DNA from 3 places in the Dyella humicola genome. Region 1 is predicted to be linked to each of the others. Evidence: predicted binding sites of a transcription regulator. Region 1 holds the regulator's gene; each other region holds the start of a gene.
The links. The regulator sigma-54, encoded in region 1, starts transcription at its own class of promoters, with help from an activator protein. The targets are predictions, from matches to a motif close to TGGCACGNGCNTTGC.

Region 1 (10,057 bases):
CACCACGGCTTCGCTGCGCTCGGAGTCGAGCAGAATCAGGTCGTCATCGTGGATGCTCGACAAGGCATCGCGCACACCCACCAGCATGGGCAGGTCCAGGCTGCGCGCGAGGATGGCGCTATGCGAATACGCACTGCCCGAGCTGGCCACCACTCCGAGCAGGCCGCTACCCGCGAGGTGCGCCATGTCGGCGGGCGCGATGGTATCGGCGATCAAGATTTCGCCTACGCGCGCCGCCAGCTTGCGTTCTTCACGGCTGGTCTGGCGCTGCAACGCGGAAATGACCCGACCGATGACCTGATCGACGTCTTCCTTGCGCGACCGCAGGTAGGGGTCGTCCATCGCCTCGAAGACGGCGGCCAGGCGATCGCGCTGCTTCTTGAGCGCGGCGCCTGGGCGGTAATGGCCGATACGTACGAGGTCGTCCAGGCCGCGCAGCAGCTCGGGGTCGTCCAGCAGCAGGCTGTGCGCGTCGATGAACTCGTTCACCTCGCGCGCCAGGGCACCATGCAGCTTGCCGCGCAACTCGCGCAGTTCCTGTCGCGCGGTTTCCAGCGCTCGATGCAGGCGCTGCAGTTCGACTTCGACCTCATCCTCGTTCAGTGGACGGGTGTCGACCAGGTAGCGGCTTGGCTGGACCAGGCGGGCCCGTCCCAGGGCCATGCCCCGTGCGGCCGTGGTGCCAGTCAGTATCTGTCTCATGCGTACCCTCCCTGGTGAGGTGACCTGCTCGGTCGGTCAACGCGGCGGCATCCGGCCACCACAACAGCATTCTCTCCCGACCCGGAAAAGTGGCGCGCCACCATGCATGGGGCCGTGGAAACGGCCTCCTGGCGCTGGGCTCGGGCGATGACTGTCCCCACTCAGGCTCCTTCGTCGAATTTGCGGTCGAACAGGGCGACCACGGCATGGATGGCGGATTCCTCATCCGGTCCATCCGCGCGCACGGTCAGCTGCGTGCCGATGCCGGCTGCGAGCATCATGACGCCCATGATGCTCTGCGCGTTGACTTCGCGCCCCTTGCTGACCAGCCAGACCGTGGATTTGAAGCCCTGCACCAATTGCACCAGCTTGGCCGAGGCACGGGCATGCAGGCCGAGCTTGTTGGAAACGACTATCTCTTGTTCAAGCATGATCGATGAAGATTCCCCCGCGTCCACCGCTGGCGGCGATTTCCGCCAGTTCGTCTAATGGTTTTTCTGCATAGTTGAGCACGCGCAGCAGCATCGGGAGGTTGAGCCCCGACACACAGCGCAAACGAACACCCAACGCGCCCAGCGACAGCCCGATATTGCAGGGCGTGGCGCCATACAGGTCGGCCAGCACCAGCACGCCATCGCCCTCGTCGAGGGCCCGGGCATGCTTGGCAGTAAGCGTTCGCATGACATCCGGGTCGGACTGTGCGGGTACTTCCACCGCCTCCACACGCAAAGGCAGCTTCGGTATCACGTGATGGGCGGCCAGGATCAAGGCCTTGCCGACCGCCTCGTGAGTCATCAGCAATACGCCGACGCTCATGACGGCGTGCCGTTCCGATCAGTGAATTTAGACAGCATGGCAATCACTCGAGTTCGCGATGGAAGGTGAGCACGCCGTTACGCTGCGCGCGATAGTGGGCCGCCAGCTTTTCCACCAGATAGACCGAGCGGTGGCGACCACCGGTGCAACCGATGGATATGGTGACATAGCTGCGATCGTCCGCCTCGAATCGAGGCAGCCAGGCATCCAGCCAGCGTGCTGTATCGGCGAAATACTCGGCCACCAGCGGTTGGGCCTCCAGGTAGTCGCGTACCTGCGCGTCCTTGCCTGAAAGCGGGCGCAGCTTGGGGTCCCAGTGCGGATTGGGCAGGCAGCGCGCGTCGAACACGAAATCAGCGTCCAGCGGCAGGCCGCGACGGAACGCGAACGACTGGAACATCAGCGTGAGCCCTTCGGTGGCCTCCGCATAGCCGGTCGCGATCAGCCGGCGCAGCTGGTGCACGTTCATGTCGCTGGAGTCGATCACCTTGTCGGCAATCGACGAAAGCGAGCGCAGCACGCGTCGTTCCTCGGCGATGGAGTCGGCCAACGACAACCCGCGCCATGAAAGCGGGTGGCGACGGCGCGTCTCGGAGTAGCGCTTGATCAGTACCTCGTCACGACAGTCGAGGAAGATCAGGTGCGCATCGACACCTTCCGCCGCCAGTTCCGACAACATCTCGGGCATCCGCTTGAGGTCTTCCTCACGGTTGCGCACGTCCACGCCCACGGCGACGTTGCGGCGCTTGTCGCTCATGCCGCGACTCACCGCGGCCACCAACTGCGGCAGCAGTGCAGTCGGCAGATTGTCGACGCAGTAGAACTCCAGGTCCTCTAGGGCGCGCAGGGCCACTGTCTTGCCGCCGCCAGACATGCCGGAGAGCACGATCAGGTGGATCGTGTCGGGCTGGTGGATGGCTTGGCCGGGTGTCGTGTCGCTCATGGGTTCACCACGGAGGCAGCCGGCGCATCTGGTGCGCCTGGCGATCAATGAAGGTCTGGGCCGGGTCGATGCCCTTGCTTTTGAGCATATGGTTGCGCACTGCGGCTTCCACCAGCACAGCCAGGTTGCGGCCTGGTGCCACCGGGATCGTGATCATCGGCACCTTCACTTCTAGGATATCGCGGTAGCCGATGTCACCGGTGAGACGGGTGAGTCCGTCGGTATCCTCCCCTTCACGAAGTGGCTTCAAGTGCACCACCAGGCGAATGTATTTGGAGGGTTTGACCGCGGTGTGGCCAAACATTTCGCGCACGTTGAGGACACCCAGGCCGCGCACTTCCAGCAGGTCCTGCAGCAATTCGGGGCAGGTACCGTCGATCACGTCCGGTGCAATCAAGGTGAATTCGGTGGCGTCGTCGGCCACCAGGCGGTGGCCGCGACTGATGAGTTCCAGCGCCAACTCGCTCTTGCCGGAGCCTGATTCGCCGGTGATCAGGACCCCGATGGAGTACACCTCAAGAAACACGCCATGCAGCGTGATCTTAGGCGCGAGCAAGCGCGCCAGGTAGTACTGCATCCAGGTCAGCAGTTCGTGGCCGCGCTTGGAGCTGATCCAAAGTGGCGTATTGGTTTCCTCCGCCACTTCACGCAGGTCGGTGGGAATCGCCTGATCCTTCGTCACGATGATCGCGACCGGCTGGTAGGCGGAGATCTTGTTGAGCGCTTCCCAGCGCTGGCGCGCATCCAGGCCGTCGAGGAAGTTCAGCTCCTCCGTGCCGATGATCTGGATCTTGTTCGGGTAAATGACGTTGAGATAGCCGATCAGCGAGGGGCGGCGGACGGTGGTGGCACCGTGTTCCAGTACGCGCGATTCGCCACGCATGCCGGAAACCCAGCGCAGAGCCATACGCTCATGAACGCCATCGTAGAGTTGCCGTGCGGTAAGACGATCCAATCCAGGTCCTTTGCGCCGCGTGGCGGGACCTGTATGGACCCTGGCGGCTACCTGGTCATTGTGCCAGTTCGCACCGACAGACGCCTTCCCGCGTGCTTTGTGGCTGGCGCCCTTACTCCTTCTCCCCGCCGGGGAGAAGGGGCTTAGGCTAGGTTCCAAGTGGGGATACGGCCCGCCCCGGAGCGGAGCGGGCCGGGGCACCAAGTCAGCCGAATTGGCGCTCTTCGCGCACGGCGCGCTGGTGCTTGTCGCAAATCTTTTCGCGATGCTTGCGCAGCTGGGTGACCAGCTTGTCGAACAGAACATCGATGGAGACGTACATGTCGGCCTCAAGGGCTTCGGCATGCAGGCTGGCGCCCGAGACGTTGACCGTACCTTCGGCGCGTTGCTGCAGCTTGTTCACTGAAAGCACGATGCTGAGGCTGAGGATTTTGTCGTCGAGGCGGGTAAGGCGGTCGAGCCGGCTGTTCACGTGATCCCGAAGAGCCTGAGTGACTTCGATCTGCTGACCGCTGAGTTGAACTTGCATGTTGCGCCTCCTCTGGTACTTGCCGCTGGTCGCGGCTGGGGTCGATGCGCCGGTCGCGGGACCGTGGCCGACACACCTTCATTCACACCTTCAACTAACGGGGTGCTCCATAGGGGGGATTCCCGTCTCCTCGCCAAGGCAGGGCATTCACTATGCACTTCTACCGCAAAGTCCGCGTTATGCGGACCTTCACGAGTTGGACATGACAGGTTTTCCTCCGGCGGGACTCTCTCCTTTAATGGGGACGTCTTTTATCCCGGCAAGTTCCCGAGATGCTTCGTCGCAGAGTGATCAGCTTGCCCGCTGGCGCTCGCTGGAGCTGGGGATGCGCATGCCCTCGCGGTATTTGGCTACCGTGCGGCGCGCCACCTGAATGCCCTTGCGGTGCAGCTCCTCGGCGATGGCCTGATCGGAAAGCGGCTTGCGCGGATCTTCAGCGTCGACCAGCTTGCGCAGCATGGCCTGGATGGCGGTGGCCGAGGCGCTGCCGCCGTCTTCGGTGGAGACGCCGCTGGAGAAGAAGTGCTTCAGTTCGAAAGTACCGCGTGGCGTATGGATGTATTTGCGCGTGGTCACACGGGATATCGTCGACTCGTGCATGCCCACTTCCTCGGCAACTTCGCGCAGCACCAGTGGATGCATCGCTTCAGGGCCGTAATCGAGGAAGGCGCTTTGCCGACGCACGATGGCCTCGGCCACCTTGATCAGCGTTTCCGCGCGCGATTCCAGGCTCTTGATCAGCCAGCGGGCCTCTTGCAGCTGGCCACGCATCCAGCTGGCATCGGTGCCGCGCGCCTGCGCGATCAGCCCGCAATAGTGCTGGTTGAGTCCAAGTCGGGGCTGGCAGTCGGGATTGAGGCTGACGCGCCAGCGTCCGCCGTCCTTGCGTGCATAGACATCCGGTGCCACGTACTCCACCGGCGTAACGTCCAGCGCGGCGCCAGGTCGTGGATCGAGGCTGCGGATCAGCACGGCGGCCGCCGCGGTGTCGTCCTCGCTGGCGCGTAGCTTGCGCGCGAGTCGTGCGATGTCGTTGCGGGCAAGCAGCTCAAGTTCGCCTTCGACGATGCGCAGCGCCAGTTCGCGCTGTGGCAGGTCGGCATCGAATTGCTCGAGCTGGACGCGAAGGCAGTCGCGTAAATCCAGGCTGGCTACGCCGGTGGGATCGAAGCGTTGCAGCGCACGCCGCACGTTCTCCACTTCCGCCGCGCTGGCCTTCAGATCCGTCGGCAAGGCGCCGATCAGCGCCTCCATGGTTTCGGTGAGGTAGCCGTCCGAATTGAGCGCATCGATCAGCACCGTGGCAATGGTGCGCTCGCGCACGCTCATGTGCGTGAGGTTGAGCTGCCACAACAAGTGTTCCTGCAGCGTTTCCGCCGCGGCACTTTGCGGCTCGAAACCGTCGTCATCGGCATTGCCGTTGTTGCGCGTGGCGCTGCCGCTGCTGGAGAAGTCGATGGGATCTTCGCCGCCACCGTCGCTGTCGCTCCACTCCGGCGCTTCGGCGTCGTCCACGGTGTCATTGCTGGAGGTGCTGGTGCTGCTGGCCGGCAGCAGATCCACGACCTCGCGCTCGTCGCCATCGACGTCTTCCGGGTTGTCCTCGGAAAACTCGAGCAACGGGTTGCCCTCTGCGATTTGCCGCAGCTCGGCCTCCAGCTCTAGCTGCGACAGTTGCAGTAGGCGTATGGCCTGCTGCAACTGGGGCGTCAGGGTGAGCTGCTGATTGAGTCGAAACTGCAGTCCGGGTTTCATGCCAGCCGGGTCGGATGTACTTCCGGGTCATCCTAACGCCTGTGCCCAGGGTCGGCCATAGGTCAAAGGCGGAATCGTGTACTACCTCTGATTTACTGCTGTAGCTGGGCTGTTACAGGCGGAACTCGCGACCCAGGTAGACCTCGCGCACCTTCTCGTCGGCAAGAATATGTGCTGGCGTGCCGCGCGAGAGCACTTCACCATCGTTGAGGATGTAGGCGCGGTCGCAGATGCCAAGGGTTTCACGCACGTTGTGATCGGTGATGAGTACGCCGATGCCGCGCTCTTTGAGATGGCGCACGATGCGTTGGATTTCACCCACCGAAATCGGGTCGACGCCAGCGAAGGGCTCATCCAGCAGCATATAGCGGGGATGCGCGGCCAAGGCGCGGGCGATCTCCACGCGGCGACGTTCGCCACCGGAGAGGCTGATGCCCTTCTGGTCGGCGATGTGCGCGATCTTCAATTCGTCCAGCAGACTTTCCAGCTCGGCGGTACGACGCTTTTCATCCCAGCCTTCACGCAGCTCCAGCACGGCCATGATGTTGTCGGCGACGCTGAGCCGACGGAACACCGAGGCTTCCTGCGGCAGGTAACCAATGCCGAGCTTGGCGCGTGAATGCATGGGCAGGCCGGTGATGTCCTGCTTGTCGAGCTTGATGACGCCAGCATCGGCCTCGATCAAGCCGACCACCATGTAGAAACAGGTGGTCTTGCCGGCGCCATTGGGACCGAGCAGGCCGACCACTTCGCCCTCGCGAATGGAGAAGGCGAAGTCGCGTACGACCTGGCGCGCCTTGAAACTCTTTTGTAGCCCTTCAGCAGAAAGCATCGATTACTGGTTCCCGGTCGGCTGGGTCGCCGGCTTGGTCGGCGTGGTTGGAGCGGGCGCCGGTGCTGGCTTGGGGGGCGTTGCGGCGGGCGCGCCGGGCTTCACCTTGGGCAGGATCACGCCGTGCACCAGACCGTCGCCACCCGCCTGGCCGGTGATCAGCGCGGTATTGGTGTTGTAGGTGAGCTTGTCGCCATGGAACTCGCCGCGGCCCTGCTGTCGCACCACGGCGTTGCCGATGAGCACAGCAATACCGTTGACGTTGTCATAGTCGAGCGTGTCGGCGTCGCCCTGCATCAGGTTGCCGGCGTCGTCCAACTGCTCGATGTGCGCCATTTTGCCGGTGACCACGATGCGTGCGACCTGCGTATCGGCGTCCAGATGCAACTTCGCCACGTCACCGGTGACCTTCATGGTGCCCTGCGTGGCCACCACATTGCCCGTGAGGGTGGTGATGGTGTTGGGCTGGTTGAAGCCGTCCACGGTCTTGGACGCGAAATTCATCGGCTGATTACGGTCATCCTGCTTGGCTAACGCCGGCTGCAGGATGAGCAGCCCCAGCAGGCACAGCAGGCACAGCAGGCTGAGACCCAGCTTGGGTCCTGTTTTTGCGCGGCGGGAACGAGCCGTGGCTTTCATCGAGCAGCTCCAGATGATTGGTGTTGAGGTTGGCACGCATGCCAACTCCGCTAAGTTTACTGTCGCCCTGCACCATATGTGCGGGAGCCGCCGTCTCCATGCGGTTCTCCTTGGGCCAGGCCGTGACGTCCGAGGTATGCATTTCCGCCGCGGCCGTCTCGGCGAAGGCGGCGCGGTGCATGAATACCGGACCTTGCAGTTTCAGCAGGGTCCCGCTCTTGTCGACCCAGGCGTACAGCGAGTTACCCAGCCATGGAGGTACGCCCGGCTGGTTCGAGGGCATTTCGAAATTCGGCGTGTTGATGTACAGCGATTCGTCGTTCTCACGCCGTTCGAGGTGGGGCGCGACCATGCGGAAGCTGGGCAGGCCATCGACGCCGAAGGCCCACAGCTTGAAGTTGGTCAGCACGTAACCCGAGCGCGGTGGGCCGACGAAGTCGCTTTCCTTCGGGGTAGGTGCCAGCCACCAGTACAACATCTGGGCGGCGCCCGTCGCCAGGCCAATCAACACGATCGCCACCGGTATGCCCCGGTCGCGCAGGTATCTACGCAGATTCACTGCCAACGCTCCCGCTCGGCGGCCGACTTGCCTTGCGCGTGCAGGATCATGTCGCTGACTTCGCGTGCGGCACCCAGGCCTCCGTTGAGGCGGGTCCGCCAGTGCGCCTGTTCGAGAATCCACGGATGGGCATTGGCCACCGCCACGGCGAGGCCGACGATGCGCATGGGCGGCAGGTCGGGCAGGTCGTCGCCGACGAAGGCCACCTGTTCCGGCGTCAGCGACAGGGCTTCCATCAACTGCTCCAGGCAGGCGCGCTTGTCGGACTGGCCCTGGTAGACATGGGCAATGTCCAGTTCTTCGGCGCGCAGAGCGACCGGATGGCTGATGCGCGCCGAGATGATCGCCACCTGCACGTTGTTGGCCAGCAGGCGCTTGAGGCCCAGGCCATCGTGCACATGGAACACCTTGGTTTCATGCCCGTCCTCGGCGTACCACAGGCGACCGTCGGTCAGCGTGCCGTCCACATCGAAGACGACGAGACGGATCTTGGCAGCACGGTCAAGAATGTCAGCAGGTAGGTCGGCCAGGTACATAGGAGGTGTCGGCAGGAGGGCGGAAGGGCGGTACCGTCAAACGTCGGGCGTGCCCGGACGGTGGACGCGGCGATGCGGCCTAGGCCTGAAACGGCCGAACGGCCGGATCAGACCACACGGGCGCGGAGCAGGTCGTGAATGTTCAGTGCACCCACCACCTGCTGCTGGTCGTTGACCACGAGCAGGGCGTGAATTTGATGCTTTTCCATCAATTGCGCGGCTTCGATGGCCAGTTTGTCGGCGCTGATGGTCTTGGGGCCACGTGTCATCAGTGCGGCCACCGTTGATCCGCGCAGATCCACGCCATCGTCGTCCAGGGCCCGGCGCAGGTCACCGTCGGTGAACACGCCAAGGAGGTGTCGGTCGGCATCGATCACCGCCGTCATGCCCAGACGCTTACGGGTCATTTCCATCAATGCCTCGGTCAGCGAGGCGTCGGGTGACACGGCAGGAATGCCTTCGCCCGTGTGCATCACGTCGCTGATGTGCAGCAGCAAGCGGCGGCCGAGGCTGCCGGCCGGGTGCGAGCGGGCGAAATCCTCGGATGTGAAGCCGCGTGCCTCCAGCAAGGCCACGGCCAGCGCATCACCCATCACCAGGGCTGCCGTGGTACTGGCGGTGGGTGCCAGCCCCAACGGGCAGGCTTCGGCGGCGATGCTGGCATCCAGATGGACGTTGGCCTCGTCTGCCAGCGAGGAATTCGTATTGCCGGTAATCGCAATCAAGGGGATGCCCTGGCGTTTGATCACTGGCAGGATGAACAGCACTTCGTCAGTTTCGCCTGAGTTGGAGAGCGCAAGCACCACGTCCTGCGGCAGGATCATGCCCAGGTCGCCATGGCTGGCCTCACCCGGATGGACGAAGAAGGCTGGCGTGCCGGTGGAAGCCAGGGTGGCGGCAATCTTGCGGGCGACATGGCCGGACTTGCCCATGCCCGTGACCACCACGCGCCCGGCGCAAGCCATGATCAAGCGGCAGGCTTCCACGAACTCCGGTCCGATTCGCGTCTCCAGGTCGCGGATGGCTGCCGCTTCGGTGGCGATCACGGTGCGGGCGCTCTGCACGATGTTCTCGGCGTTGATCGCGTTCTGGCTGGCTGGGGCGATGTGGGCGTTCATGCATCCTCGGGGTTGGTGCCGGAATTTCGTCATCGCCAAAAAGCTTGCAGTGACGTTGAAATATTCCGTTAAATCATGGCGTTGGCGCTTGCTTGCGGTCGGTAGGCGGGCTGCGCCGGGTACGCGTGTCGTTTCTGCGACAGAGGTTTTCCATTAACATGGCATATTCGCATTTTAACGTCATAGTCGACGGCATTGGATTCACCGGCCTTTCGAATCCACGACGTTGACCAACCCTCTGCAAGTGGAACAACCAATCCCATGGACGCTGCCACCATCCAGGCAATGATCGAACAAGGCCTGCCCGGTGCGCGGGCGGCCGTGAATGGCGACGACGGCGTGCACTTCGAAGCTGAAGTGGTGGCTGAACAGTTCGCTGGCAAGTTGCCGCTCGCACGGCACCGCCTGGTTTACGCCACCCTGGGGGATCTCATGGGTGGTGCGATTCATGCGCTTGCCCTGAAAACCCTGACTCCCGAGGAGATCGCGGCGCGCCGTTGACGGCTGCGCTGTGACTCCCACGCACTTTCGCAAGGACTACGATGGCCAAGATCCTGATCAGTGGCGGCGTGCCGCTCCACGGTGAGGTAGGCATTTCCGGCGCCAAGAATGCCGTACTGCCCATCCTCGCCTCATGCCTGCTGGCCGACGAGCCGGTGGCGATCAGCAACGT
Region 2 (10,057 bases), on a different contig from region 1:
ACAGCGGCAGCGAGGCCGATCGCATCTGGCAGATGCTGGTCGACCTGGTGTGGGAGACCCGTGGCGAATGGCGCCGAAAGGTCAGCGAAGCCACCGCCCTTCCGTTCAGTCGTGTGCGCATCCTGTGGCGGCTGGTCGATGAGCCGAAGACCTTGACGCAGCTGGCGGTGAGCAGCAGTGATGCGCCCGCCACCACCGTCGCCGTCAACGATCTTGAGGATCGTGGCCTGGTTGAGCGCCATCCCCACCCGGACAATCGGCGCGCGAAACTGGTGTCGCTTACGCCAGCGGGGCGGCGACTGATCGAATCGGCGCGCCGCACCGTGCGCGACGACGCGCCGCCAGCCGTACAGCAACTTTCCAAGACCGACCTCGCCCATCTTCGTCGGATCCTGGAGCGGGTAAGCAGCAGCGAGCGCTAAGGAGTGGAACCGGGTCCTGAGGCACCGTCTTTCCTGCGACGTGGCGAAGCTTGCTTGCGTACCGGCATCGCCGTTGCCGGCCCCGGGTGTTGCCCTATGATCAAGGGATGAACACACCCACCCTGCTTCCTCCGACCAACGCGCGCGCCGGCAGCCTGGCCTGCGTCGGCATCGGCATGACCCTTGGCTCCCATCTGACGCCGCTGGCACGCAGCCATATCGAGCAGGCGGACGTGGTCTTCGCGGGGCTCTCCGATAGCCTCGTAGAGATGTGGCTGCAACGCATGCATCCCGATGTGCGCAGCCTGCAGTCCTACTACCGCGAGGGCAAGTCGCGGATGAAGACCTACCGGCAATGGGTCGAGCTGATGATGACCGAGGTGCGTGCCGGCAAACGCGTTTGCGGCGTGTTCTACGGCCACCCCGGCATCTTCGCGTGGTCGCCGCACAAGGTCATTGAGGTCGCCCGGGCCGAGGGATTCGCTGCGCATATGGAGCCAGGCATTTCCGCCGAGGACTGTCTCTACGCCGACCTGGGCATCGACCCCGGCCACTTCGGCTGCCAGCACTTCGAGGCCAGCCAGCTGCTTTTCTATGAGCGGCGCATCGACCCCACGGGATATCTGGTGCTATGGCAGGTCGGGCTGGTCGGCGATCGATCGCTGGCGCGCTTCCAGACCGGGCCGGCGTACCGGCAGGTGCTGGTGGACCTGCTGAGCCGCGATTACCCGCTTGACCATGAGGTGATCATCTACCGCGGGGCAACGCTGCCGATCGAGAAGCCGCGCATCCAGCGCCTGGCCCTGCGCGATCTGCCCCATGCCCGGATGACGGCCGAGGAAACCGTGGTGTTGCCGCCAGCCGAAGCCTTGAAGCGGAACCTCGTCATGCAAGAGCGATTGGAGGCATTGGACAAGCTATACCAAGCGGGCGCCCTGGCTTGAGGGGAACCCGATGGCGGCGCGATCCTTCAGCATCGCCCGTGTTGGGAATAACAGGCCCCGATCACGCCCTGCGCCATCAAGTAAGTGCCGATGACGGCCGACATCCTGCTCTATGAAGGTGATGACCGCGCGGCGCCGTCGTGCTAGAACCATCAAGCGGTTGCACGACGATCGCGGGAAACAGGGGGAACACATGTCAGACACGATTGAATTGCTGGAGGCCATCGGCCGAGACGCCTCGCTGCGTTACGCCTCGACCGAGGACCTGACCCACATGCTCGAACAGGCGCAGGCGTCGGAGGCACTCGCGGCGTCGGTGGCGTCCGGTGAACCTTCTCGGCTATTCGAGGAGTTTGGGCACAAGCCCATGCATGCGCCGCAGATTTCCCAGTCGCCCGGTCACGAGGACGACGAGCCGGATGAAGATGACGGCGATGAGCCGCATCAACCCCCGGTTCCCGATCTCGGCTAGTCGTCGCCCCAGCGACAGACGACATCAACATGCCTCGGCCACCGAGCCGGTTCTGGTCATGCCCAGTACTCCTGGGCATGGCTTGCTGCACGCTTTTGCCGACCGTCCATGCCACGACGCCCCTGACGGATCGAACCGAATTTCTCCACCGGGCCGAGAGCCTGCGCACGAAAGATCACCCGCAGTTCGTCCAGATGTTGGCGCAGATCCACGCTGAAACAGGCAGCCTGACGGCGACTGAACAATGGTATCTGCGCTATCTCGATGCATGGGAGACCATGTTCGAGGGTGATTCCGCCAAGTCCGAAACCCAATTTCACGATGTAATCGATCACTCCGGTGACGTGACCCTGGCCGCCAAGGCATCGGCGTTGCTCTTGAGCAACCTGGGCATCAATCGACGCTACGAGGAGGCGTTCGCGCTGGCGAACCGGCTGACCACCGACCTGCCCCAGGTCAAGGACCCACTAGCCCGCTTCATGGTCCTGATGAATCTGTCGCAGATGCTGAATTTGGCCGGCCAAACCGATTTGGCCATCAAGTACGCAGGCATGCTGGACAGCGCGACCGCTGCTGGGGAGAGCCTGTGCTATCCCCTTTCCCTGCAAACCGCTGCGCTCTACAACGGCAAACGCCTGAGCTCGTCCAGCCCGGAACTGCAACGGGCCATCGATACCTGCATAGCCGCCCGGCAACCGGTCGTCTCCAACACCATGTGGCTCGTCCTGGGCAGTCTCTACGTGGATGAAGATCAACCGCGCAAAGCTATAGCCCTGCTTGACCGGATCGATTCCAGCATCCGTACCAACCATTACTACCCGCACAAGTTGTCGGGACAGGTCATGCGGGCACAGGCCTACGAGAAACTGGGCAACGCCAGTGAGGCCAAAAAGGCTGCGCTTGCTGCCGTGGCCATGGCCAACCCGGGCGACATCAGCGAGTGGCTGCGGGATGCCTACGAGGTGCTCTACAAGGTCGAGAAAGAGCAGGGCAACACTGCCGCCGCACTGTCGAACTACGAGCACTATGTCGCCCAGGACAAGGGCAATCTGAATGACATCAGTGCCAGGACGCAGGCCTATGAATTGGCCCAGCAACGCATGCTTGTCCAACAGCTCGAAACGGAAGGGCTAAGCAAGCAGAACGACATCCTGCGCTTGCAACAGACACTTGACACCAAGGCGGTCGAGAACAGCCGGCTCTATATCCTGTTGTTGCTCTTGGTACTGGTATCCGTCACCTTCTGGCTGTTCCGGCTCAAGCGCTCGCAACTTCGTTTCAAGAAGCTGTCCAACCACGACGGTCTTACCGGCATTTTCAACCACCAGCATTTTGTCAGTGAGGCCGAACGCGCGCTGCACCTGCTGGAGAGAAAACTTGGCTCTGCCTGCCTGATCTCTCTCGACCTGGATCATTTCAAGCAGGTCAACGACACCCACGGGCATGCGATGGGCGACGCCGTGCTGAGACGCACCGTTGCCATCTGCCAACAGCAATTGCGCCCGGTCGACTTGTTCGGACGGCTGGGCGGCGAGGAGTTCGGCATCCTGCTGCTCGACTGCTCTCGCGACCAGGGCATGGCTATCGCCGATCGCATTCGGACGGCCATTGGTGCTACCGAAGTGGATAGAGACGGTACGGTCGTATCGTTCTCCGCCAGCTTTGGCCTGGCCTGCACCGATACGTCCGGCTACGGCTTGCAGCGGCTTTACATGGAAGCGGATGCAGCGCTTTATCGGGCCAAGCACGCCGGGCGCAATCGCGTCATGGCTGATATCGGGAACAACAGTCTGTCCACGCCGTTATCTTTTTTGCAGTGACCCAAGTGAACGGCGATAGGGCGATAGAGGCCGTTGCATCAGCGCGCTCGCTTCGCGGTGTCGTGCTCACCCTTCTTCACGAACCCGCATGAAGGTGGCAAATCGCGGTTTGCCGTTTGAGGTCAGGCTGCGATATCGATAAGTCACCAGACTCCCGATGGCTGGTGGGTTGCGGCGCTGCGCGTCGGTGAAACCCGAGCCCAGGCGAAAGCGCATGCCGTCCGGCGTTTCGACCAGCAATGCACCCAGCATGCCGGTGTATTTACCCTTGCCTGGGAGATGCGCGATCACCCGTGCCTCCGCGTCGTCATAAGGCTTGAGCTTTAACAAATCGTCGTTGCGCCCAGCGCGGTATAGCGATGCGCCGCGGTGGAGCATCAAGCCTTCACCGCCTTGTTTAATCACGCGCTCGAGTTGCACCTCGAGCACGGATTCGTTGGCTACCTTGTATTGCAGCACGGGCTGCACCCAGGGAACGTTCAGCGCGGTCACTACCCGCTGCAACGCCGGAATGCGTTCGGTAAACGGACCGGGATGCGCCGGCAGATCGAATACCATGTAATAAACGCGGCGCCACGCGGCATCATCGGCCGGCAGTTGGCGAATGGTGGCCGCCGCCACCTCGAATTCCCCCCGTCCTACCCAAAGCTCGCCATCCATTGGCGTCTTCGGCCAGCGGGCGGTGAACCAGATGGGTGCATGGATGGTGGCTCCACTGCGCGTGAGGAGCTTCTCGCCATCCCAATATCCGCGCACGCCGTCGTATTTTTCGCTGACCCAATAATCATCAAGCGCGATGCCGGAGTGATAGACGTTCGCCAACATGATGGGCGACGCGATTTCCACGGCCATGACGGGCGAGCTAGCGACAAGACCGATCAAAACGAATAACGCGCTGAGGCGGTTACGTGAGCGAGCATCTCGTCGCATGACGCTTCCTTGTGCACCCGGTTCCAGATGCAGAAGGTAAGCCTCGGGCTAGCAGGAGGGAGCCAGTGCATTGCCCACGATGATGTCGCCTTTCTCCGGGAATCTGCGCCCAGGAAACACGGTTCACTACGACCGAGCGCTTTCCGCCCTGAAATAAAACGGGCGCCGAAGCGCCCGTTTTTCTTTCCACTCTCAGCGCTACGCGATCAGAGCGCGTAGTACATCTGGAACTCCAGCGGATGCGTGCTGGCGCGGTAGCGGGTCACTTCCTGCATCTTCACGCCGATGTAGGCGTCGATGAAGTCGTCGGTGAACACGCCACCGGCCTTGAGGAAGTCACGGTCCTTGTCGAGCGCTTCCAGCGCCTGGTCGAGGCTGGAGCATACCTGCGGGATGTTCTTCTCTTCTTCCGGCGGCAGGTCGTACAGATCCTTGTCGGCCGGCGCGCCCGGGTCGATCTTGTTGATGATGCCGTCGAGGCCGGCCATCATCAGCGCGGTGAACACCAGGTAGCCGGAGTTCATCGGGTCGGGGAAGCGCACTTCGATGCGACGGCCCTTCGGGCTGGACACGTACGGAATGCGGCAGCTGGCCGAACGGTTGCGGGCCGAGTAGGCCAGCATCACCGGCGCTTCGTAGCCCGGCACCAGGCGCTTGTAGCTGTTGGTGGTGGAGTTGGCGAACGCGTTGATGGCCTTGGCATGCTTGAAGATGCCGCCGATGTACCACAGCGCGGTCTGCGACAGGCCGCCGTACAGATCACCCGCGAACAGGTTGTTGCCGTCCTTGGACAGCGACTGGTGCACGTGCATGCCGCTACCGTTGTCGCCAACGATCGGCTTGGGCATGAAGGTGACGGTCTTGCCATTCTGGTGGGCGACGTTCTTGATGACGTACTTCATCGTCATCAGCTCGTCGGCCTTCTGCACCAGCGTGTTGAACCTCACGCCGATCTCGCACTGGCCGGCATTGGCCACTTCGTGGTGATGCACTTCGACGACCTGGCCCAGCGACTCGAGCACCTTGCACATGTCGGCGCGCAGGTCACCCAACGAGTCGACTGGGCTGACCGGGAAGTAGCCACCCTTCACGCCCGGGCGATGACCGGTGTTGTTGTCCTCGTACTTGTAGCGCGAGCTCCATGCAGCCTCTTCCGAGCCGATTTCGTAGAACACGCGGCCCATGTCGTTCTGCCAGCGCACGGAATCGAAAATGAAGAACTCCGGCTCCGGACCGAAGAAGGCCGTGTCGGCGATGCCGGTGGACTTGAGGTACGCCTCGCCGCGCTTGGCGATGGAGCGGGGGTCACGACCGTACGCCTGCATGGTCGACGGCTCGAGCACGTCGCAATGCAAGACCATCTGGGTGTGCGCGCTGAACGGATCGATATAGGCGGTATCCGGATCCGGCAGCAGGATCATGTCGGACTCGTTGATGCCCTTCCAGCCGCTGATCGACGAGCCGTCGAACATCTTGCCGTCCTCGAAGGTGCCTTCGTCGATGGCATGGGCCGGGAACGTGACGTGATGGTGCTTGCCGAGCATGTCGGCAAAGCGGAAGTCGACGAATTCGACTTCGTGTTCCTGGATCAGATCGAGAACTTTCTGGGCGGCGGACGACATGGACAACCTCGGCGGGCTAAAGGTGAAGAAAACGACAGTGTCTTGAGCAAGGCTTGTGCCAAGCCGTTGGTTCTAAGCTTATCAATGCCTTAGGTCAATACGAACGATCTTGACGCCATCACGTTGCACAATAATGAAACGCAAGCTCGCACCATACTGGTGCAATACTTCCTTGGGCGTGCCCTCTCGGCAAGTGAAGCGCCCGGCTCAAGCGAACTAGCTTGCACCCCCTTTCGCCCGACCGCCAGCCCATCTCATTCCCGTAAGCTATGCCGCTTTGCGCCGGCATGCCGCCGACGCCCGCCCAACCCGTCCGGAGTGCGTTTTCCGTGAGTGACCTGATCAACGTCATCCTGCTCGGCATCATCGAGGGCATCACCGAGTTCCTGCCGATCTCGAGCACGGGACATCTGCTGATTGCCGAGAAGTTTGGCCTGGGCGAACGCTCGGACCTGTTCAACGTCGGCATCCAGGCCGGCGCCATTCTGGCGGTGACCTTCATTTACTGGAGCCGCATCTGGCAGCTGTTCACGCAATGGCGTGTGCCGGCCAACCGCGATTACCTAGCGAAATTGCTGGTGGCGTTCCTCATCACTTCGGTACTGGGCTTCATTGCAGTCAATCGCGGCTTCAAGCTGCCCGAGGCGGTGACGCCGGTGGCCTGGGCGCTGGTGATCGGCGGCGTCTGGATGCTCGCGGCGGAACGGCTGGCTGCTCGGCAGCCGGATCGCACCACCGTAACCTGGCGCGTGGCCATCCTGGTCGGCATCGCGCAGATGGTGGCGGGCATCTTCCCGGGCACCTCGCGCTCGGCGGCCACGATCTTCACCGCCATGCTGGCGGGCACCAGCAACCGCGCGGCGGCCACCGAATTCGCCTTCCTGGTCGGCATTCCCACCATGTACGCCGCCAGCGGCTATGAGTTGCTGAAGGTGGTCAAGGAAGGCGGCGTGCACGAGGACTGGACCGCGCTGATCGTCGGCTTCATCGTCTCCGGCGTGGTGGGCTTCATCGCGGTGAAGTGGCTGCTCGGCTATATCCGCAGCCATCGCTTTACTCCGTTCGCGATTTACCGCATCGCGCTGGGCATTGCCTTGTTGCTGCTGGTGCCGGCGGGCGGCTAGACCTTTTGAGGGGCGCCCTGGCGCCCCTTTTCGTCACGCGCGGATGCGCTCGGGCTGCGCTGGCACCGCCACGGGCTTCTTGTGCTTACCCGGTTCGTTGCTCTGCTCGAACACCTCGCGTACCCATTCGATGAAGGCCTGCACGCGGGCAGACAGGTGTTTCTTCTGCGGGTAGACGATCCAGACCGGCTTGCCGGTGGAGATGGTGTCCGTCATCACCAGTTCGAGCTTGCCGAAGTCGAGCATGCAGGCGGCAATGACGTGCGGCGCCTGGGTGATGCCTAGCCCCGCGACCACGGCCTGGATCACCGATTCGGCGTCGTTGATCAGCAGGTGTCCATCAATGTCGACCCCCACCTGCCCGCTTGGCGTGTCGAACTGCCACTGGCGCGGGCGGCCGTTGGGCTGGACGTAGTTGATGCAGCGGTGGTCCTTCAGATCCTCGATGCTCTGCGGCGCCCCGTACTTCGCCAGATAATCCGGCGAGGCGAGCATGACGTTGCGCAGGTAGCCGATCTTGCGGGCGATCAGGCTGGAATCCTCCAGCGGCCCGACCCGGATGGCGCAGTCGATGCCTTCCTCATTGAGGTCGTAGGCGTAGTCACACATCGACAGCTCAAGTCGAATATCCGGATAGCGCTGCTCGAATTCGGCCAGCCTGGGGATGATGACGGTACGACCCACGGCAGCCGGTGCACCAATGCGCAGCTTGCCGCTGGGCTTGCGGCTGGCGTAGCCGAGCGCCTCGGTGGCCTCGGTGAGATCGGCGAGGATCTCCTTGCAACGTGCATGGAACGAGGCCCCATCGTCGGTCAATCGCAGCGATCGCGTGGAACGGAACAACAGCCGTGCACCCAGCTGCTCCTCCAGGCGCGAGACGGCGCGACTGACCCCGGATGGCGTCATGCCCAGTTGGGCGGCAGCGGCGGCAAAGCTCTTGGCCTCGACGACGCGGACAAAGGCGGAGATTGCGGCAAAGTCTTCCATAGCTTCGATTTTCACCCTATTCGTGACTGGCAGTCACTATTGCATTGCACAAAGAGGTATTTATTGAACCAGATGGTACACCTAATCTCTCGCCCCTGTTCGTCGGCGTGCCCCTGCCCCGACGAGATCATTCTGGGAGCGCGACATGAAGAAACGATGGATCCTCGCCATTCTTGCCCTGGCCGTGGTGGGCGGCAGCTGGGCCCTGCTGGGCCATAGCGGCGACACCCAGGCGCAAACCGCAGCAGCCGGGGCGCCGCCGCCGGTCACGGTATCCCAGGTGCTGGTTCGTCCTGTCGATGACGCCGACGAGTTCACCGGTCGACTGCAGGCGGTCGACACCATTCAGTTGCGCCCGCGCGTCGGTGGTTACGTCGATTCGGTGCACTTCCAGGAAGGTACCGCCGTGCGCAAGGGCCAGCTGCTGTTCCGTATCGATCCGCGTCCTTACCAGGCCGAAGTGGATCGACTCAGCGCAAACCTGAGCCAGGCGCGCTCGGAACAGGTGCTCGCCCAGGCCAATGCGGAACGTGGACGCCGACTGCTGGAGCAGCACGCCGTCGCCCGTGAAGAGGCCGATCGCCTGGTTACCGCCTCCGAAAGCGCCAAGGCCCAGGTCGCCTCGACCACGGCCGCGCTGGATGCCGCCCGCCTCAATCTCGGCTTCACCGAAGTGCGCGCACCGATCGATGGGCGCGTGAGCAATGCCTTGGTGACACCCGGCAACCTCGTCACCAGTAGCGATGTGCTGACCAGCGTGGTGAGCATCGACCCGATCTACGCCTACTTCGATGTGGACGAACACAGCTACCTGAAGTTCGATCGCGAGCGCCGCGAACATGGCAGCTCGCCGCAGATCACCATGGCGTTGGCCGACGAGAAGGGGTTTCCGCATACGGGCCGAGTCGATTTCGTCGACAACCAGCTGCGCGCTGCTAGCGGCACGATCCGCTTGCGCGCCGTGTTCGACAACGCCGACGCTCGCTACACCCCCGGCCTCTATGTACGCATCCAATTGCGCAGCGACCGTCGCGAGCCGCGCGCACTGGTCGACGACCGCGCCGTCGCTACGGACCTCGGCAACAAGTTCGTCTACGTGATCGACAAGGATCGCAAGGTCGAATACCGACGCGTGGTTACCGGCCCGCTGCTCGATGGTCTGCGTGTGGTCACGGAAGGCCTCGATGCCAAGGACGTAGTGATCGTCAACGGCCTTCAGCACGTGCGTCCCGGCGTGGAAGTGAATCCGACCAAGGTGGCCATGGAGACACGCAGCCTTGATCCAAACAAGCAGCTGGCGATGGCCGGTGCCGGTTCGGGTCAGAACGCCGCGCAGCAGAAGTAGGGCCAATGGCTCGTCATTCCTGCGAAGGCAGGAATCCAGTGACTTGAACGCGGAAAACAAAGTCGCTGGATCCCTGCCTTCGCAGGGATGACGGCTCAGGAAAGTGATGAGCGATGAGTGAAAGCCTTCTGTCTTTTTGCAGAAGGCCGGGGACGGTTTGTCTCCGCACATCGGAAACGAAGCACTCAATGTCCCCGCCCGACGCGGGAATGGTGCCCAGAGCAACCAGGACGAATGCAATGAAAATCGCCCAATTTTTCGTGGACAGGCCGATTCTGGCCGGCGTCCTTTCGGTGCTGATCGTGATCGCCGGCGGCATCGCGCTTTTCCGGCTGCCGATCAGCGAATACCCCGAAGTAGTGCCACCCACCGTGGTCGTGCGCGCCAGCTA
Region 3 (10,057 bases), on a different contig from region 1:
CATCGACATCCAGGCGAAATCGCTGGGGCGGTAGTCGTCGCTGAGCAAGGCATCCGCACGCTGCTTCAGATAGCCGGCGAATTCCTTGTCGTCGGAAAGCGCCGCAGCCTGGCGCAGCAGACCTGCGGCGCGCTCAAGATCTGCCTTGTAGGCTTCGTGATAAGGCACCGTGACGAGCTTGCCTTCGGCGTCGCGGCGCAGCACGTTGTAAAGCCCGGTCTTGTCCTTGAGATCGGCCTTCTCGAACTCGTCCTTGGTCATGTCGGCCGGATAGAACTGTGCGCCCGGCGTCCGCGCGCCGACGCCGGCCACAAAGGGCTGGTCGTTGTCGAGGCGATCCCAGGGTCCGTAGTTGATCTCGGCAAAGCGACGCGTGACGTCGTCCGGAATGCGCTGCATCAGCGCGGCCTTGTCGCCCCAGGACTGCTGCCAGTAAATGTCGTTGGTGACATCGGCCGCCTCGATCAGCAGCGCGATCATCCGCTTCTGCCGGTCGTCGAAAGCGGAGAGATCGGCGGTGAGCTTGACCGGCGCATACGCGGCCATGCGCTGCTCCGCGTTCTCCGCATCAGTCGACGGCGGCGGCGTCACGGGCGCGGTGGAAGCCGGTGCAGGCGCGGGGGATTGCGCCGCCGGCGCGTTGTCATGGGACGAATTGCAGCCGGCCAGGGCGGCAACGAGACTCAGGGCCAGGAGTTGGCGGCGCATGGGCTTTCTCGGTGAGGGGAAAGCGCCATGGTAGCGCGTGATTGGCTCCCTCTCCCCGGCGGGGAGAGGGCTGGGATGAGGGGACAATCTTGCGGTGCGTTTTCCTAGCGCGGGCTCTTGTTTAGCTCTACCGCAAGCACCCGCCCTTTACCCCCTTTTAGGGGCTCACCTCGGTCCTCTCCCCAGAGGGGAGAGGAAGAAGTGTGTCACCCCGAAATCGCCAGCCGCTCGGACTGATAGAGATGCGCCGTCACCAACACACCCACCACGGCGGCCGCCAGGCTGCCGGCCAGGCAAAGACCCAGTTGCTGCATGTCGATGCCTTCGCCGCGCAGCAACTGCATGATGCCAAGATGCTGGCCGAGCAGCGGTACGGCATACATCCAGCCCTGCGCCTTGATCGGCATGGTTGACAACAGGATGCTCGGCAGCACCGGCACGAACATCAGCAGGGACAGATACGTCTGTGCCTCGCGATAGCTCTTGGCGAATGCCGCCACCATCGATTGCAGTGCGGCCAACAGTACGATCAGCGGCAGCATCAGCACCAGCACGTGTCCACTGAAGTGCAGGCCCAGGTCCAGCTCCATGCCGAGCTTCTCGGTGGGAATGAAGCGCCCTACCACGCCAAATGCAACCAGGCTGATCAGCAGGCTCGCGATCGAGAATACGCAGATCGCGGCCAACTTGCCGGCGAGGATCTTCCAACGCGATACCGGGTTGGCGAACAAGGGCTCCAGCGACTGCCGCTCGCGTTCACCCGCCGTCAGATCGATGGCCAGGTACATGCCGCCCATGAACACGGTGAGCACGAAGAAATACGGCAGGATCGAGAACATCAAGGCCGCGCGCGCCTGTGCCGTGGCCTGGTCACGCCTGGCCGCCGCTACCGGCCACGCGGTGCTGGGCGCCAGGCCACGCGCGACGAGGCGCATCGCGCCCTGCTGGCGCGCATAACTCTCCACCAACTGGCTGACCCGCTCGACGGCGGTGTTCGCATCACGCTGCGAGGAGTCGTAGATCACATCCACCTGCACCGGCTCGCCCCTGCGCCAGGACGTGGCGAAGTCGGGCGAAATGCGCAGAACCAGATCTGCATCCTGTTTGCGCACGGCCACTTCGGGATTGCTGATGGCAGCCGTGGGCACGATGCCTCCGGCCTTCAGCGCGGCGATCAGGTTAGGCGCGTAATCGGCGCCGATCACCGGCACCGGCAACGGCTGTTCGGCCTTGTTGAACTCACGGTTGAGCGTGATGTTGAGCAGCATCACCAGCATGATCGGGCCGAGCAGGGGACCGGTCAGGAAGGCACTGATGATGGTGCGGCGATCGCGCAGGTTTTCCTTCACCTCTTTCAGAAACACGGTGACAAAGGCGCGGCTTCGCTCGATCTTCGTGGTTACGGCATTCATGCGGCGAGTCCCTCATCGCTGCCGATAATCTTCACGAAGGCATCCTCCAGATTGGCCTCACCAGTTTGTTCGCGCAGCGCGGCCGGCGATTCGTCGGCCACCACGCGGCCATGCGCAATCACCACGATGCGATCGCACAACGCCGCCACCTCCTGCATGATATGGCTGGAAAACAGCACGCAACGCCCCTCGGCCTTGAGCCGCTGCATGAATTTGCGCAGCGCTCGAGTGGCCATGACGTCGAGGCCGTTGGTAGGCTCGTCGAGAATCACGTTGCGCGGGTCGTGGATCAAGGCGCGCGCAATGGCGGTCTTCACGCGCTGACCCTGCGAGAATCCCTCGGTGCGGCGGTCAGCGATGTCTTCCATCTCCAGCGCGCGGATCAGGGCGTCGCGCCGACTCGCCAACAGCGCATCCGGCAGGCCATGCAGCCTGGCGAAGTAGTCGATGTTTTCGCGCGCGCTGAGGCGCTTGTACAGGCCGCGCGCATCGGGCAGGACGCCCAGTTCGCGGCGCACGGCGAGCGCGTCGGTAGCGGCATCGATGCCATCGACGATCACCTGGCCGCGATCGGGCTTCATCAAGGTGTAGAGCATGCGCAGCGTGGTGGTCTTGCCGGCGCCGTTGGGTCCGAGCAGTCCAGTGATCTCGCCGTCGCGCGCGGTGAAGCTGACGCCATCCACCGCTTTCACCGCGCCGAATGCCTTGTGCAGATCCCTTACTTCGATCATGGCGCAGCTCCGTTGAAATCGATGAACATCGGCGTGGCGCGCAGTCGATCGAGGCATTTCACATCGAGCGCCTGCGGCTGCAGGCCCTCGATGAAGTGCTTGACGATTTGCGGTGCGCAGCCGGCATTGATCACGTTGTGACCCTGCCCTTTGAGTACGAGATGACGCGATTGCGGCAGGTTGCTGGCCACCGCATCGCCATAGCGCGGCGGCGTGACCGGGTCGTATTCGCCCGAAAACAGCAGCACGGGTTTGTCGATCTTCAGCGGCTGGTGGAAATCGTCGGGGCGCGCGCCCCTGGGCCAGACCGAGCACACCGCCTGCAGCGTTTCGACCATGCGCGTACCGAGTATGGTGTGCGCATCCTGCGGTCGCATCGTCAACAGATCGGCATCCTCGCTGCAGATGACCGACGACTGCATGCCGCCGTTCATGGTGTCCGACAGGTCACCGCTCAACAACTTCGCCTGGCCCAACAACGGTCCGACATCACCATGCGCAGCGGCGTCGATCGACAAGGGCAGCAGGGCTGCCGTGAGCGGTGAGTAGGCAAACATGCGCACCACGCTGGCCAGCGAATACTCACTCAGCACGCGCTGTACGCTCTGGTAAGTCTGCGGGTCACGGAAGCTCACCTTGTGCGGGTTGGCACGCAGCGCATCACGCAGCTGATATAGCGTCTGGTACGGATCACCAAAACGTTTGTGGCAGGCCGCGTCCGCGGTGCAGTGCGCAAACTGCGCCTTCAACGCGTCATCCAGATTCGGCGCAAAGTCCTGGCCGAGGATCAGCTCGTTGGGCACCACGCCGTCGAGCACCAGGCTGCGAACGGCATCGGGATGGCGCATGGCGTATTGCTGCGCCATGCGCGTGCCGTAGGAGACACCGACCAGGTCGAAGCTGGGCGCACCGAGCGCCCGGCGCACTTCTTCCAGGTCTTGCACGGCGATCGTGGTGGTGTAGAAGCGCGGATCGGCCTTGCCTTCGAGTTGCTTGAGGCACTGGGCGGTTTCCGCGCGCAGCCGGTCCGGATGGAATTCGAGGTCATCCTGATCGTCGCCGTTATCGCCCTCGGCCTTGCAGGTAAGGGGGTTGGAGCCACCGGTGCCGCGCTGGTCGAGCAGGAGCACGTGACGATGGGCGGTCAACGGCTGCAGCGCCGTGGCCACACCGGGCCACGACTCAGTCGCCGCCTGGCCGGGGCCACCCGCCAGCATCACCAGCATGTCCTTGCTGGCCACCTGGGCACTGCTGCGGATGATGGCCAGCCTGAGCTTGATCCTGCGGCTATGCGGATCGTCGCGATTCTCGGGCACTTCGAAAGGTGCGCACCAGGCGGCCGTGGAGAGCCCGCTATTGGGTTGGCCCAGTTCGCAAGGCGTCAGGGTAAGCGAGCCGAGCTGCCAGGCCTGCGGCTTGACCGGCGCGGCCCGCTTGGCCGCAGCGGTGACTGGCGCGGCATCAACCGGCTCCGTGACGGTGCGCTTGTGCAGTTGATTCCATCCCAGCGCCGCAAGGCCGACGGCCACCGCCGCGAGCCGTAAAGCCGTTCGTCCATTGATTGCCATAACTTACTTAGCCCTCGTTCCGCATGGCTCGCACTCGCCCGTACCCTGGTTGTCGCTCAAGGCTCAGGCTCGAAGATGGATTCGATAGAGAAATTGAACAGCCGCGCGATCTTGAAAGCCAATGGCAGGCTGGGGTCGTACTTGCCCGTCTCGATCGCATTGACTGTCTGCCGTGATACGTCCAATCGCTCGGCAAGGTCAGCTTGTGACCAACCGCGCTCCGTACGAAGCTCACGAACACGGTTGTTCATAAGGCGGGAGCTGACCCGTGATGCACCGCATGATTCATGAGCGTTCCGCCGCGCGCTTGCGCAACACACCCTTCACCATGCCGCCCAGCAGAAGGCCGCTACCCACGCCCGTGAGCAAGCCCACCCTGAAATCGTCCCAGCCATGCCGCCAGCCATAAGCGGCGGCTACCGCCACGATGGCGCCCAACAACATCAGGCGCAGCGCGCTCGCCACCCGCTCGCCACCATCGCAACCGGTGTCGAGACCATAAGCGCGCCCCACATACCAGCGCGAGGCGCCGTAGCAGATCATCATCAGCGGAAACACCCAGATCAGCACCGAGCCATCCAGGGGCACCAGGTGCGCGATGCACAGGAACCCCCCTAGCAGGCTGAGCGCCGCCGTGACACCGGTGGAGACGCCCAGGGCGATCAGATGCGTGCGCTGCTCCAGTTCGTCGCTGTCACGGATGCGCTGGGCCAGCAGCATCAGCACATAGAACATCGGCACCAACGGCGCCAACGCCAACGAGATTTTCAGTGGCAGGCCGGTGACTGTCCGCACGGATGGCCAGACCAGCAACATGAAGCCCGTATAGAACGCCATCGCGGCCAGCATCCGTTGCTGGTATCGCCGGTAGTTGAGACGTGGCATCCAACCTCCCCAAGATCATGTCAAGCACCCTTGACATTAGATTGAGACACATCAGGGAGGCATGTCAAGCAAACTTTACATTTCTGGCAATTTTATCGGCAGCGGGCACCTGAACTTAAGGCCACAGGCAACAAGAAATGTCGAAAAATGTGACACAATTTGCACATTCCGTTGACCTCGGGCCTGATGTGACCCGGATCGACATAAGAATCGTCCGACCGCCCAAAGCAACCAGCCGCGTAAAAAACCCGTTGTGAAGCCGTGAGGGCGACTTCCTGCAGGTTGGCACGGCCATTGCTTTTGTGACGGTGAGCGATCTGGGGGCGAGCCAAAGGGGCACGAAACCAGGGGCCGTACAGCGCAATCGGGGGCGCCCGCCTGTTTGTCCGGAAGCGCGAAAACTTGATCTAACCAACTACACGCTTAAAGGAATCCGCATGAACAAGCTCCTTCTCTCTGCTGCAATGGTTGCCGTATTCGGCGTCACCGCGCTGGCTCCGCAGTCGGCTTCGGCAGTTGACGGCACCATCACGATCAATGGCAAGGTTGTGGCCCAGACCTGCACGGTCGATGGCAACGCCTACGGCACCCAGGACAACGTCACCGTTACTCTGCCGCTGGTGCTCGCCCCCGTGTTGGCTACGGCTGGCGCCACTGCCGGCAAGACCGGTTTCAACCTGGTTGTCGCCAATTGCGACTCCAGCCTGTCGACGGTGCAGACGTACTTCTCCGGCGGCAATATCGATGCAGCAACCGGTAACCTGAACAACCCAGCCGGCGGCGCCACCAACGTGCAAGTGCAGCTGCTGAACAGCAGCTCGACCGTCATGCCGCTGAACGGCGCCAATGCCACCGCGCAGCAGTCGCCCGTGGTGACCCTCACGACCAGCGGCACCACCAAGGGTGCCACGCTTAGCTACTTCGCCCAGTACATCTCCAAGGGCGCCGCTACAGCTGGCGCGGTGAACCCCACCGTTCAGTTCACGATGATCTACCTGTAAAGCGACGCCCGTGCGGCGACGGGACGCTCCCGTCGCCGCAGCTCCAGGCGCATTTCACCAACGCCTTAAGTACAGGACACCCTGATGAAAAGCCTTATCTGCGCCGCTCGCGCGGGTCTGCTTGCCCTATGCCTGTGTGCCGCCAGCGCACACGCGAGCGTCGTTGTCGGTGGGACCCGGATTGTGTTCCCCGCCAAGGACGGCGAGGTCACTGTGCGTCTGACCAATCAGGGCAGCCATCCTGCATTGATCGAAGCATGGATTGATGACGGCAATCTCCAGTCGACTCCCGACAAGGTCGATGTGCCCTTCCTGATCACTCCGCCGCTCTTCCGCATGGAGGCAAACAAGGACCAGAGCCTGCGGATTATCGGGACGCCCTCTCAGCTTCCGAGCGACCGCGAGTCGCTGTTCTGGCTGAACGTGCTGGAAATTCCGCCCAAGCCCAGCAATGCCGAGGGCAAGAACACGCTTCAGTTCGCGATCCGTTCGCGACTGAAGTTTTTCTATCGTCCGGCCAATCTGCCGGGCGATCCGCTGAAAGCACCCGAGCAAGTGACCTGGAAAGCCGTCGCCGAAGGTCACGGCTATGCCGTGGAAGTGCGCAACCCGACGCCTTACTACATCACTTTCTCGAAAGTGTCGCTGACTGTCGGCGACAAGTCGTATGCCGCCGAACCCGGCATGGTCGACCCGCAAGGCTCCGTCCGCCTGGCAGTGAAAGAACTGAGTCAGGCGCCGGCCGCCGGCACTGTCATTGCCTACGACATCATCAATGACTTCGGCGCCACCATGAGCTTCAAAGGAGCCGTCGCGCAGTGAACGACGTCTGCGCCATCGGCCCGACGACGCCCGTGCGCAAGCATTTGGGGTGCCGTCCTTTGCTGCTTTGCGTCGGCATTGCCGCGGCGCTGAGTGGCTGGGTTGATGTTGCGCATGCGGCGGCAGCGGTTGCCAGCCCTGACGCCAGCGCCAGTGGCGCAGAAGCAAGCTTCGACCGCAACCTGCTGTCGGGCGCTGGTCAGAACACGGTTGACCTGTCGCGCTTCGAGCGTGGCAACCCAGTATTGCCTGGCGACTACAGTGCGGACTTGTATCTCAATAATTCGCCGACGGGTCGCGCCAGCGTACGCTTTGCCGCGCCCACGCCGCAGTCGGGCGCAACGCCCTGTGTGGACCGCAAGCTGCTCGATCAGCTGAATCTGCATCCGGCAAACCTGTCGCCCGACCTGGTGGCGCAGATGCTGGATCCGCATGCCTGCGTCGGCATTGGCAGTGTGATTCCCGATGCCAGCATGAGTTTCGACATGACCACTCTGCGACTGGATACGAGCGTCCCGCAGGCGTACCTCGGCCAGGCGGCACGTGGCTATGTCAGTCCGGAGTACTGGGACGCCGGCGTTCCGGCCGCGCTGCTGAACTACAACTTCAACAGCTACCGTACCAGCAGCCACGGTTTCGACCAGACAAGTGCCTTCCTTGGCCTGAATTTCGGCCTGAATATTGGCCTGTGGCATCTGCGCCAGGACTCCACCGCCGTCTGGCAGTCTGCCAACGCGGGCTCACCGTCGCGTCGCCAGTGGCAAAACATCAACACCTATGTGCAGCGCGACCTGCCATCGCTGCGCGCCATGTTGACCTTGGGTGATTCCTATACCGATGGCCAGGTGTTTGACAGCTATGGCGTGCGAGGTGTCCAGCTGAGCACCGACGATCGCATGCTGCCCGATTCGCTGCGCGGCTACGCACCCATGGTACGGGGCGTTGCAAATACCAATGCCAAGGTCACTGTGCGCCAGAACGGCGTGATCATCTATCAGACCACGGTGGCGCCGGGCCCCTTTACGATCAACGATCTCTACCCGACCGGCTACGGCGGCAACCTGGATGTCACCGTCACCGAGGCCGATGGTCGCACGCGCACGTTCTCCGTACCGTATGCATCGGTGGCACAGCTGCTGCGCCCGGGCATTACGCGCTTCGATGTGGCCGTTGGCGAGCTCCGCTATGCCTCGCTAGAACACAAGCCAACGGTTGCGCAGGGCACGCTGCAGCACGGATTCAGCAACTTACTGACGGGCTATGCCGGGCTCCAGGCCGCGGAAGGTTATGCCGCCGCCCTTGTCGGTAGTGCCATCAATACACGCTACGGTGCACTCGCACTGGATCTCACCCAGTCGCATGCCAGCATTCCGGGCTACTCGACACACTCAGGCCAGAGCCTGCGGGTGACCTACAGCAAGATCCTTCCGGACACCAACACTTCGCTATCGGTCGCCGCCTATCGCTATTCGACCGGTGGCTTCCTGAGCCTGACCGATGCCGCGCTGGCTCGCGATTACGCGCGCCGCGGCATGGACGCCTTCACCCAGGTGGTGCCGGCGATCGTGCCAACCATCGACGGGGTGCCGACGCAAAACTTGCTCAGCCCGGCGCAGCAGGCTGCGCTTTCTGGCAGCACTTACAATCCCATCGTCGAGGCCACTGGCCTGCAGCGCCAGCGCAATCGCTTCACTCTTACGCTGAGCCAACGTCTTGGTGAGCAGGGCGGATCGATCTACGTCAATACCACGGCGAATGACTACTGGAATCGTTCAGGCACCGACACCCAGTTCCAGGTGGGCTACAGCAACTCGTTTCATCGCCTTAGCTTTAATGTCTCGGCCACACGCACGCGAGACCCGCTGGGACGCTATGACAATGAGTACTTTGCCAGCTTCAGCCTGCCGCTTGGCAATAGCGTTCACTCTCCCACGCTCTCGTTCAACGCCACGCACGAGAGTGCGGGCACACAGGAACAGGCTGTGGTCAGCGGTTCCGCGGGCGCCGACAACCAATTCAATTACGGCGTGACCGCGTCCCACAGCGATATCAGCAACACGGGCAACGCCGGTTCGGTGAATGGCGCTTACCGGAGCCCTTATGCCGTGATCGCCGCGAGCTACGGTAGCGGGAGCGGCTATTCACAGGCATCGCTGAGCGCCAGTGGCGCCGTGGTGGCGCATCCTGGTGGCGTCACCTTCGGTCAGCCGATGGGCGATACCGTCGGCATCATTTATGTCCCAGGTGCGGGCGGTGCACGGCTCGGCAATGCCGCTGGCGCTCGCATCGATCGCTTCGGCTATGCGCTCGTGCCATATCTGACGCCCTACAACCTCAACACCGTCACCATTGACCCCAAGGGGTTGCCGCTGGACGTGCAGCTCGACGCCACCAGCGCTCAAGTAGCCCCCCACGCCGGTGCGGTGGTCATGCTCAAATTCAAGACCGAGAATGGCCGCGCGCTCATAGCGCGCGTGCAGTTGCAAAACAGCCAGCCCTTGCCGTTTGGCGCTGAAGTATCCAACGGAAAAGGCATCGTCCTGGGCGTCGCTGGCCAGGCGGGCAAGATCCTGCTGCGCGGTGTCGACCAGAGCGGCTTGCTGGTCGCTCATTGGCAGGATGACAGCGGACAGGCACAGTCCTGCTCGTTCTCCTACGCCCTCCCGGCGAAGAGCAAGGGACAGCCGGCCACAACATACGAAGAGGTCAAGGTGACCTGCGAGCGCCCCCAGGCACTCGCCCAGATCACGAGGAGTGGTTCATGATGTTTCGGTCTTCCCGCACGCGCTGTTTTGCGCCACTCCTGAGCCTGTTGTTGGTAATGGGCGGCGCGCTTGGCTGGGCGCCGCTGGCGGCCGCCGCTGCCAACTGCACTGCAGGGCCTGCAACCATCACCATGCCAGATGTGATCCTGCCATCGACCACGCCGA

Region 2: a site for sigma-54 is predicted at 6,257-6,271, ahead of glnA (type I glutamate--ammonia ligase). Genes of this name have one in related genera too.
Region 3: a site for sigma-54 is predicted at 5,588-5,602, ahead of OUZ30_RS17305 (fimbrial protein). Genes of this name have one in related genera too.

The regions. Positions count from the first base shown of each region.
Region 1 is NZ_JAPDPC010000004.1:29,982-40,038, forward strand. It holds gene ptsP (phosphoenolpyruvate--protein phosphotransferase) at 1-702, opposite strand, end outside; gene OUZ30_RS18550 (HPr family phosphocarrier protein) at 864-1,133, opposite strand; gene OUZ30_RS18555 (PTS sugar transporter subunit IIA) at 1,126-1,518, opposite strand; gene rapZ (RNase adapter RapZ) at 1,562-2,461, opposite strand; gene hprK (HPr(Ser) kinase/phosphatase) at 2,466-3,416, opposite strand; gene hpf (ribosome hibernation-promoting factor, HPF/YfiA family) at 3,622-3,945, opposite strand; gene OUZ30_RS18575 (RNA polymerase factor sigma-54) at 4,237-5,700, opposite strand; gene lptB (LPS export ABC transporter ATP-binding protein) at 5,813-6,532, opposite strand; gene lptA (lipopolysaccharide transport periplasmic protein LptA) at 6,536-7,036, opposite strand; gene lptC (LPS export ABC transporter periplasmic protein LptC) at 7,050-7,730, opposite strand; gene OUZ30_RS18595 (KdsC family phosphatase) at 7,727-8,266, opposite strand; gene OUZ30_RS18600 (KpsF/GutQ family sugar-phosphate isomerase) at 8,374-9,384, opposite strand; gene OUZ30_RS18605 (BolA family protein) at 9,646-9,885, shown strand; gene murA (UDP-N-acetylglucosamine 1-carboxyvinyltransferase) at 9,927-10,057, shown strand, end outside.
Region 2 is NZ_JAPDPC010000005.1:55,055-65,111, forward strand. It holds gene OUZ30_RS19710 (MarR family winged helix-turn-helix transcriptional regulator) at 1-422, shown strand, start outside; gene OUZ30_RS19715 (SAM-dependent methyltransferase) at 530-1,366, shown strand; gene OUZ30_RS19720 (hypothetical protein) at 1,560-1,838, shown strand; gene OUZ30_RS19725 (sensor domain-containing diguanylate cyclase) at 2,033-3,658, shown strand; gene OUZ30_RS19730 (DNA ligase) at 3,725-4,588, opposite strand; gene glnA (type I glutamate--ammonia ligase) at 4,795-6,210, opposite strand; gene OUZ30_RS19740 (undecaprenyl-diphosphate phosphatase) at 6,540-7,334, shown strand; gene OUZ30_RS19745 (LysR family transcriptional regulator) at 7,368-8,321, opposite strand; gene OUZ30_RS19750 (efflux RND transporter periplasmic adaptor subunit) at 8,467-9,666, shown strand; gene OUZ30_RS19755 (efflux RND transporter permease subunit) at 9,906-10,057, shown strand, end outside.
Region 3 is NZ_JAPDPC010000003.1:148,959-159,015, reverse strand. It holds gene OUZ30_RS17335 (dipeptidyl-peptidase 3 family protein) at 1-708, opposite strand, end outside; gene OUZ30_RS17330 (ABC transporter permease) at 915-2,120, opposite strand; gene OUZ30_RS17325 (ABC transporter ATP-binding protein) at 2,117-2,851, opposite strand; gene OUZ30_RS17320 (alpha/beta hydrolase) at 2,848-4,419, opposite strand; gene OUZ30_RS17315 (helix-turn-helix transcriptional regulator) at 4,476-4,670, opposite strand; gene OUZ30_RS17310 (hypothetical protein) at 4,705-5,304, opposite strand; gene OUZ30_RS17305 (fimbrial protein) at 5,742-6,305, shown strand; gene OUZ30_RS17300 (fimbrial biogenesis chaperone) at 6,390-7,127, shown strand; gene OUZ30_RS17295 (fimbria/pilus outer membrane usher protein) at 7,124-9,892, shown strand; gene OUZ30_RS17290 (fimbrial protein) at 9,889-10,057, shown strand, end outside.